DNA from 3 places in the Paenibacillus sp. RS8 genome. Region 1 is predicted to be linked to each of the others. Evidence: riboswitches for the same ligand, from Rfam matches in the RefSeq annotation. Region 1 holds a riboswitch; each other region holds the start of a gene.
What was found. A riboswitch is a leader RNA that binds a small molecule or an ion and turns the genes downstream of it on or off. The one in region 1 is predicted to bind cyclic di-GMP.
Positions count from the first base shown of each region.

Region 2: it holds a riboswitch for cyclic di-GMP, as region 1 does, so the genes downstream of both, ACDZ28_RS19635 (DUF6612 family protein) here and ACDZ28_RS11650 (transglutaminase family protein) in region 1, are expected to answer to the same signal.
Region 3: it holds a riboswitch for cyclic di-GMP, as region 1 does, so the genes downstream of both, ACDZ28_RS07215 (NPCBM/NEW2 domain-containing protein) here and ACDZ28_RS11650 (transglutaminase family protein) in region 1, are expected to answer to the same signal.

Region 1 is NZ_CP168131.1:2,289,225-2,292,508, reverse strand. It holds rRNA gene ACDZ28_RS11655 (16S ribosomal RNA) at 1-513, opposite strand, end outside; gene ACDZ28_RS11650 (transglutaminase family protein) at 927-1,736, opposite strand; cyclic di-GMP riboswitch class I at 1,750-1,830, opposite strand; cyclic di-GMP riboswitch class I at 1,939-2,019, opposite strand; gene ACDZ28_RS11645 (class D sortase) at 2,144-2,794, opposite strand; gene ACDZ28_RS11640 (GtrA family protein) at 2,829-3,233, opposite strand; gene ACDZ28_RS11635 (glycosyltransferase family 2 protein) at 3,223-3,284, opposite strand, start outside.
Region 2 is NZ_CP168131.1:4,144,458-4,147,741, forward strand. It holds gene ACDZ28_RS19625 (hypothetical protein) at 1-11, shown strand, start outside; gene ACDZ28_RS19630 (copper amine oxidase N-terminal domain-containing protein) at 131-1,348, shown strand; cyclic di-GMP riboswitch class I at 1,462-1,553, shown strand; gene ACDZ28_RS19635 (DUF6612 family protein) at 1,663-2,511, shown strand; gene ACDZ28_RS19640 (serine hydrolase domain-containing protein) at 2,808-3,284, shown strand, end outside.
Region 3 is NZ_CP168131.1:1,336,460-1,339,743, forward strand. It holds gene ACDZ28_RS07215 (NPCBM/NEW2 domain-containing protein) at 1-2,106, opposite strand, end outside; cyclic di-GMP riboswitch class I at 2,362-2,448, opposite strand; gene ACDZ28_RS07220 (hypothetical protein) at 2,606-3,172, opposite strand.

The sequences.
Region 1 (3,284 bases):
GCTTTCTTCTCAGGTACCGTCACTCCGGTAGCAGTTACTCTACCGGACGTTCTTCCCTGGCAACAGAGCTTTACGATCCGAAAACCTTCATCACTCACGCGGCGTTGCTCCGTCAGACTTTCGTCCATTGCGGAAGATTCCCTACTGCTGCCTCCCGTAGGAGTCTGGGCCGTGTCTCAGTCCCAGTGTGGCCGTTCACCCTCTCAGGTCGGCTACGCATCGTCGCCTTGGTGGGCCGTTACCCCACCAACTAGCTAATGCGCCGCAGGCCCATCCCTCAGTGACAGATTGCTCCGTCTTTCATTCTTCCTTCAGGAGAAAAAAGAAATTATCCGGTATTAGCTACCGTTTCCGGTAGTTATCCCAGTCTAAGGGGCAGGTTGCCTACGTGTTACTCACCCGTCCGCCGCTAAGTTATTTTGAAAGCAAGCTTTCAAAATAACTCCGCTCGACTTGCATGTATTAGGCACGCCGCCAGCGTTCGTCCTGAGCCAGGATCAAACTCTCCAATTAGTATTGAAAAGAGCGATATGCTCATTTTGAAACATCTGACGAGAAAATTAATTCTCACGATGAAATTTCAAAAGCGTAAAATACGCTGTGAAACTCATCAGTTTTGGATTTCACTTTCGTGATTTCCTACTCACTCGTTGTTCAGTTTTCAAAGATCAAGTTCTCGTTGGCGCCGTTTAATGTCTCAGCAGCAACTCTTATAATATATCACGTTATTCTCAGTAATGCAAGCTTTATTTTTCGAAAGCCGTTTATATAACTCTCTCAAACATTGCCTGTACGCTGTCTAACAACGCTTAACTATAATAACCTATCTACTCATAGAAAAGCAACCCCTAATAGAAAAATTAACAACTAGCTTAATAATTAAGCTAGTTGTTTATTTAATAGAGTTATGATTCTAGCGTTTCAAATTAATAGTATTTTGCTGCAGTATACTTACTTGAAGCCTTAATAAAATCCGTATTCTTCTTACTCTTCGCTGCCGATGCATCTACCGTGGTATCAATAGTAACCCATTTCCCATCCATTAATACTTCATTCCATGCATGGTATTGCGTAACGTAGCTAGTATTCCCCATCACCAATTTAGCAGGCACATCTACACTACGCAGCATTGCGGCAAAAAGAGAAGCATAGTCATAGCAGATTCCCTTTTTAGTATTCAAAGTGTTGTTAATGTTCGGAATGTAATCTGTTGTTACATTATTAGCAAGAGAATAATCATATTGCACATTAGCAACTACATAGTTATAGATTGCTTTAACTTTCTCTTCATCTGTTGTTTTACCTTTTGTAAGCTCTTTAGCCTTAACGATTGCTTTATCAGAAGAACTCCATTTCACATTCTGTACAGAGCCCAAATATACGGAATTTGAGTCGTTCATAGTTAAATCTACTACTTCAGAATAGAGAGCCTTATATTTATTACCCGTTGTATTCTCAAGAACAGAAACTTTATAAGTCCCATTCCCTTGTTGCAAAGGGAAGTCTTCAGCTTGTCCAGAAGCATATAAATTGTATGTATAGCTACTGTTATCTTTTGTGATCATCAGCTTAACTCTTTTATCTTTTGGAATATCGTAGTTAATACCGATTACACCCTGAGCCAATTTGGATGTATTCAACCAGTTTGAATCTGCACTTGCAGCTTGAGCTGTGCTTACTGGAACCGAAGTAATCAGCACGAACAGCGCCACCATCATAAAATAAACCTTTTTCACGGATAAAACTCCTTTCGGTAGCTGGCTGCCATCCTTTCGGGAAGGCCCTTTAGCTTTGCGTCCCTACCTTTCGATAGGTTTGCCGTTATCGTATAAGCTCTATCTGTTCTAATTTCGCTAGACAAATTAACAGAATCAGTCCAAGTAGAAATATGAATCTTAGGTTCTTATATATTTTATAAAAACAAAAAAAGCCTCTTCATTCGGTAACTGGCTGCCATCCTTACGGGAAGGCCCTTTAGCTTTGCGTCCCTACCTTTCGATAGGTTTGCCGTTTATCGTGTTTAGCTTTTATAGTCTTATACTACCATATTTATCCTCGTAAACAAGAACAAAATTGCTAGTTTTACTATTATTTTATAGTTATCTCTCTGTATTTCAGTTCTCTTGTCATTTCTCATCAACTATTAGGTAAGCTTAGCATGAACAATCAAACGATGTGTAGGATCTACTAGTGGGTCACACGTAATTAGAGTAAGAATCTTATCCTTGTTATTCCCGTCAAGAACAGACACATCACTGGGAAGTACAACAGAAATATCATAAACCTCGTAATTATATACCTGATCGCTCGTTTTTACCGTGATTACATCCCCAACCACAACTTCATTCAATCTGTTAAACAATCTGCCCGTAGTTCTAGCTCTATGAGCAGCTATTGCGGCGTTCCCGATTTCTCCAAGCGGGGCCGTTTCTTTCATATGCGCCGCAGCATGCTTCATATTTGCTTTTGTTGCTCCTTCTAATACTGGCAGCTTCAGATCAATCTTATCAATCTCTATTAATGCGATAACTTTGCCGCCCACTTCAATCTCCGGTTCTGGCTTTTCTGTTTCTTGAGGCTGTGCCTGTGCATCTAGAACGGATTCCTCTGCTAGTAGCTGAGTGACCTCGGCATATCTACTCTTCAGATCAGGTGGTGGAGTGCTTTCGATGGTGCTCAGTTCAGCCGTTTCTAATAGCTTCTCCTGCTGCCAGTCGTTATACCATTCGTTAGCTTTTGGATAGAGCATGATAAGGATCCCAGCCAGTATGAGCACATACGAGAATTTACGCATGATTTTCACCTCCGTGGATTGGTTCTACTGCACTTTAGAATACCCATTTACGACTTCCGAAGAAGTTAATGATCACCGTCACAAACGTTACTAATACCTTAGAGATCAACACTTGAATGCCTAGTTTGTCAGTCAACAGATGCATTAGCAACAGCGATATTCCGAGCACTACCAGATTCAGTATGATAAACTTCAGCAACTGAGCCTTATCAAAGCCCTCTTTACTGCCACGATTGTGATCCTTGAAGGTAACTTTTTTATTCAAAATAAAGCTGTTCGCTGTCCCTGCACTATAAGAAATCACCTGTGCCAACGCATATACCATTCCAAGTGAGTTCAGTAATGTGAAGATTACGAAATCAATTAGGGTATTCACCAAACCTACGGCATTAAATTTAAGAAACTGTATAAATGCAGCGCGTAAGTTCTTATCTGACATTATTGTAGTCCTTCCGGCGATCCACTTGTTCCTCGTTAGGATATCCTTTAG
Region 2 (3,284 bases), 1.9 Mb from region 1:
AGGTTCAATAGTATTTATAGAAACACTTCCCTTCATAAAAAAGTCATCATGGAATGGGACGGAAATATAGAAGAAGTTGAATTAAACAGGTAGAACAAATTACGCCATTATTGAGAATAGGATGTGTTAAATGGTTAGAAAGTTTGCGGTTCTTTTACTGAGCTTTTGCTTGATAATGACTACACCGCTTGTTATAGGGACAGCGTCTGCTGACAAATCTATTCAGTTGTTTGTGAATAATGTAAGGGTTGCTGGCGTTCATCCGATCTTAAAGTCTGGTGTTATGTACGTGCCATATCGCCAATTTTTCTCCGCCATGGGTTATAAGGTATCATTTGATCCCGATACTCGTAAAATCTCAGGGGTCATAAGAGGTGCTGAAATCGAATTCTGGGCTGGTGAGGCTATCATCTACTACGACGGAGTGACTTATTATTTGGATAAAGAGATTCCTGTCCTTAATGGACAAGTGTATCTTCCTCTTCGTTTGGTTAGTAACTTAGCGAAATATTCGGTTAGTTATGATCAATCTAAGCTATCCGTGAGCTTGAAACCGTACGGAGAGGGTCAGGACGCTGCTATTCAAGAACTACTTACGAAATACTACGAAACGTTTAGTCCCCGTTTATTAACATCTGATAATCTTAAATTAGGTTATATGAATCTAGAATATGATTATGAAGCTAATCAACCAATCAGTGAAATCGCAGTTAAAGACTTCAAAGTGACAATAGATCGGATTGAATACACTTCTGCTAGTGAAGCGAATCTTCAAGTAACTTACATTAAGAACACAGAAGAATTGAATCGAGAAGCTGTGTATCTTTTCGATATTCGATATGAACGAGGACAGTGGAAGATCGCGAATGATAGCTTGATTTTTAATCGTATGGAGCTTCCTGCGGATATTGATAAGAAAGCTGCGGCTATTATGGAGAATCATCAAACCGAGCAGAATGCCGTATTGGCAGATCTAAGAACCTATTACAATGCGTATAACTCCGAAAATCTTGATCTTACTACCCAATATACAGACCCCTCGATTATTAAAGAATGGAATGCTGTTGTGTTCAGTTCGGTGACATGGGAAAGTATGATGAAGGGGCACTTTGCCAATTCTGAATCGAGGTACTTGCTAACCGACGAACGAGTCGTTTACCTAGGAGAAAAGGAAGCTGTCGTCCAAGGGAAACTCGATTGGAGCGATGTTACATACAATGAAGGGGGGGACAATGATAAATACGAAGCTCTTATTTACTTGAAATATGTTAAGGGTCATTGGACTTATAATACTGACACCAGCCTAGACCAGGATTTTGATGAAAGAGAAAACAGCAATTTGAATTAAAATTAATCTATTACCTTTATTGTGAAGATAAATGGAAGATAAGTCGTTTACAGGTAAATATGACCATGCTAAAATTGGCAAAGGGACAAACATCCTTTAAACTAATTGAATGTCCGCGTTAAAGGTAAAATCATCGAAAGATGATGACACAAAGCCATGGGTCTAAAGCCTTTCTACAGAAGGAAATGATCGCCAGGCCGCCATAGGGATGTCTTATGGATAGTTCTGAAGGACGTGTAGTCTATTTCGGGCTGTTTTTATTATTCCAACCTATACGGCGTTACATTATCGCAAGGGGCCGAAAGGGGAAGTACATGAAGAGTTTTTTTAAAACAATAGGTACAGGGTTGGCAGCGGGTGCTTTATTGCTGTCCGGAACGGTCGGATGGATGTCTAATCCTCAAGTTGTGTCTGCAGCTACGACAGCAGCAGTCACTGCGGATCAAATGATCAGCAAAGTAACGGCAGCCTCCAAAGCACTAAAGAATTTCCACTTAGATGTGACCAAAAAACAGGATATTCAAAGCGGAGGGGTGCGTATCAGCAACACCAACACACTGAAGCTGGATATCAACCGTCTGCCGAATTTTGCCGCAGCAGGCACCGTCGATAGCAGTCTTTTAAAAACATCTTACAGCCTGTATGCCAATGACAAGGAGTATTACTATCTTGTAGACGGAAGTGAGCTTATCGATGAATCTGAAGACGAGGGTTACGACGATGACGGGGAGCCCATCGATCCCAATGCACAGTATTGGCTTGGACTGGAGAAGGCGGAGTGGAATGCTTTTTACTCGAAAGGTCAATATGATCCTGTTTCCATGCTTGATTCGGTCAAAAGTTATAAAAAATCGATGAAAGTCAACAATGTTGGCGCACAGACGGTCCTACAGTTCACGATAACTGATCCGACAGCAGCTAAGGGAATAATCGCGCTGTATGACCAGGAGAATCTCTGGGATGGTGAGACCGTTCAACCGAAAAGCGTAACTTGGAAATTGTTCGTCAATACTAAGACCTGGCAGACGGAAAAGCTGACAGTCGATCTGAGTTATGTGCTGACCAGTGACGGAGAAAAAGATACATACACCACGAAAATTGAAGCTAAATATTCCAAGAATAACAAAGGTACAGCCATTGTAAAGCCGGCTGAACTAGAATAATAAAGGCATTTCATATCGAGTAAAAAGCGCTGTTCAATAGAGCAGCGCTTTTTGCTCGATTCTTGACAGTGGCTACCGGTAGTGAGATCAGTAAAGAATAGTTAAATATATAATTGACCTTCCATTTATTAGGGTTTTAGCGCATGCTATTTATGTAATTAATAAACTGAATTAATTTATAAGTACGTGAAATATCATGTTGTAACTATTACATTGACAAGGTATTATGAGTTAGGTGTATATTTACATTTATGATAATTTATTGCGTGTTTATTAAAATTAGGGGAGTGTGAACGATGTTATCATCCACAGAGCTTAGTAAGCTGCACGAAGTGAATTACAGGGAGGACCGCTTAGAGGCACTTAATCATTTTTATGGGGATCTCTGTGATAAGAAAGTAGCTGATGGTTATATTTATTCTCTAAGTCGTTATGGGAAAATATTTGCTAATGGTGCCGGGGGACGTTTCAGTTACGAAGAAGACAGCACCCAAGAAATGAAAACGGATACAATCTTCCGCATTACTTCAATTACAAAGCTGTTTACAGCGACAGCGATCTGGCAGCTTGCGGATAATGGTAAGATTTTTATGGGGCAGCCTGTTAGTTCTATTCTACCAGAGTTTGATGCGGATCCTTTTAAGCCGATTACAATTGCCCATTTACTGACTCATACCTCCGGCATTGCACCAGATCATGGCACTATAAGTGATACTTACTATAAAAGTGCTTGGTGGTATATTTATGAATCTGAGGTTGGGAAAGAAAACTGG
Region 3 (3,284 bases), 950 kb from region 1:
AGTATCATAGCCGGTTACGGTATTCAGTGGATTGTTTTCTTGTGTAATAAACTTGTTATAGGCTTCTGTAGCCGTTCCTGTAAAAATAACATGATCGCTGACCATTTCTACCACATCAATAAGCTTGCGATCTTGAACATTCGGATGTGCTGCCTTATCTTCATCTAATTTTTGTTTGTAGGTGGTTAGGAAGGCTTTGAATTGTTCTGGATCTGTGGTCTTTGTCATCATAGGGATCTTCGTAAGCCCCTCAAACCGGATCAAAGGTGCTTTCCCTTGTTCTTCAGCTGTATATGGATTGACGATATACACTGTACCGCCCTTAGTCACATCATGTGCATAATAACTATTCGTCGCAAACTCAGGAACGGTTATAGTGTTTTTACCAGGACGTAATTGCACGCTTCTAGCCCAAACATTCCAAGCCGCCTCTTGTTGCGAAAATACTATTGCAGGTAATTTATCAGTAGAAGCTGCATCTACATAAATATTGATCGTATCTCCAGGCATTGCAACGAGTCCCGTAGGTTGGTTGTTCGTACCGAAACCAATTCTCAGGTTTTGCTGTGCATGCTTTTTCATATCCCCACGCTGTTCAGCCTCAATAATGGTGCCTTCGGTTTGAACTTCACCATTTACTAGCTTCTTAGCCAAATCCAATGAGTCTTTAAGGATTGGATAGAGCGGATGTACTTTTGCCGCCTCTTCTAATTCATTGATTGCATTGGCGCTATTATAAGCAGGAACAACCGCACTCATCGTTCCATCTGTGAAAATACCATTCACAGCTTCGCTTACTTTATCCTCTGTATAAAATCTAAATTCAGCCGCAAAAGGTCTGTTAATATTGGCTTTTGTGAACTTGAATTTCAATCTTTTAAACTTCGTAGGCTCGAATTTAAACTCCAGAAAGTCGTTCGTACTAGTCGCGGTTCCGCTAGATACGAGCTGAAAGGTCTCTCCCTTACTCGTCTCTGATGCATAGATTTCAAAAGCTTCTGGGAACCCTTTGCGATTATCTCTAGCCAGGAAAGCCACTCTGTCTAATACTTTGGCCTGTGCTAATTCAAACACGACTTCATTCGTGAAGCTGTCGTCATTATTTTTGTTCGTTTCCCAATGTGTATTCGGCAGATCATCGAGCATGTATTCCGGTTTCGTACCTGGGTAGCTTCCACCATTCACCGTTACTTTTGATACGTTTGAGTTTGGCATTCTGTAAGCTTCGCTATAGGCATTTTCATATGCTGTGCCATACCCCTTTAACTTCGAAACCTTAGCTGCCGTTTCCTCTACTTGATGGTTTTCCAGAAGCACCTTTGCATTCTCTATATCTGCTTGAAACTGCGTGTACAGTGGATGTAACTGCACTTCTTGTTCTAAAGCGGTTAACTTCTCTACCGTATTAAATGCTGCACTAACTTGACTCAAGGTATCATCTGTAAATAAGTTTTTCATCTTTGCCGATATGGCATCTTCTTTGTAAAAAGAAAATTCAGCCGCACTCGCCCAATCCTGGTTAGCTTTTTTGTAGACAAATTTAAGTCTCTTGAAAGCTGTAGGTGCAAACTCAATCTCCACAACATCTCCTGCTCCGCCTTTATATTCTCCAGAGGATATTAGTGTAAAATCGCCTGCATCCGTAGTTGAGCCATAAATATCAAATTCCTGAGCAAACCCCTTACCCTTTGCACCGGATTGTCTTGCAGCATATACGATTCTATTTAATTCCGTGGACTCATTAAAAACAAAGACAACCTCGTTCGTAAACGTTGAGCTATTCGGTTTGCCCGTTTCCCAATGCGTACTCATATCGCCATCAATAGCCTTAGCTATTGGTGAACCTGAGTAGTTGCCACCATTATTCGTGATGGATTTAATATTTGCAGGATTCATTTTAAAAACATCGTTATAAGCGCTAAGGATAGCCTTTCCATACAGATCAAACGGAATAACTGACGCACTGCTTAATAGCTCAGCTTTGCTTTGTACTACGCTGTTCACTACACTTACCTTGCTTACATCACTTGCTAAAGCATAACCTGCCTCGCTCGAAAAACTGGCTATCATGGCTGCCGATGTAGCGATTGCAATCATTTTTTTCATCTTTTCTACCCCCAGATGTAATATGAATCTCTTCAGTACCCAAAAATGGGCACAAAAAAAACTACCCCAAAAGAGTAGCTTGATTGCGTATAAAGTCCATAAAAATTAAGACTTAATTTTTATTAAACTTTAACAAGCATAAACGCCCCGACGCCCTTCTAAGGACGATACGCGTTTAAGCGAGAAATATAAGACATTAAGTATAGGTGTATAACTTATACTCACTTATATTTTAACAAAAAGCGTAATACACTCTTTGGCAGCTGGCTGACAATAGTTATAATAACCTTAGTCCCTATAGCTTTGCGTCCCTACATTTCCATAGGTTTGCCTATGAAGTTTCGAATACATTACAAAGAGTAACATAACGCTACATCTGATCGCATGATTAATTGGTATGAAATCCGAATAGGTAATTGCAATTAGTTTTTCTGTTCTGATAGATATTTTTTATTAACTATCCCAGACTATGAATGATACTTTAGAACTGCTTAGCGGCTTAATCTCTTAGCCCAAACAAACGCCGGAACCAATTCCACACATCACCCGTGATCGGAATTAACCCGAAACCATGCTCTCCAACAGCGATTACACCATATGCCCATTGTCCAATAGCTACCGCACCTCCAGCGATTCGCCCTATGGCTATCGCCCCAAACGCCGTATCGCCTATGGCTATCGCTCCCAATGCTTTTTCGGCTATCGCGATCGCTCCCACAGCCACTCCTGCAATCGCAATTGCTCCCGCGGCAAAGCCAAGCCAACTAAGTGCTATCGCTCCGAGCGCTAACCACATCCCCAGTGATATAGCACCTACGGATAGTACACCGACGCTTATTGCACCTATGGATATCAAGCCTATAGCTACATCTCCAATAGCAATTAAACCAACAGCCGTCTTCACTTGTGGCTTGCTTCCGTGACCATACCCCTGACCTGAGTATCGACCTAAATTGCTGCGGATACTTACCACCGGAAATGATGGAGACGGCCATTGATAATCAATTTCCCGTCCACCTAACCCTCTAGAATCCGCCCAGCGCGTGATGTACTTATGCCATTTCATATCCATCCCGTCCCCCTTCTCAATTACCTTAATTATACAACCCCGGGGTTTACCTGTACTCAGACTCTGACCTGAAATCCATCTCATCCTCTAGACGGAGATATGCTCCTTA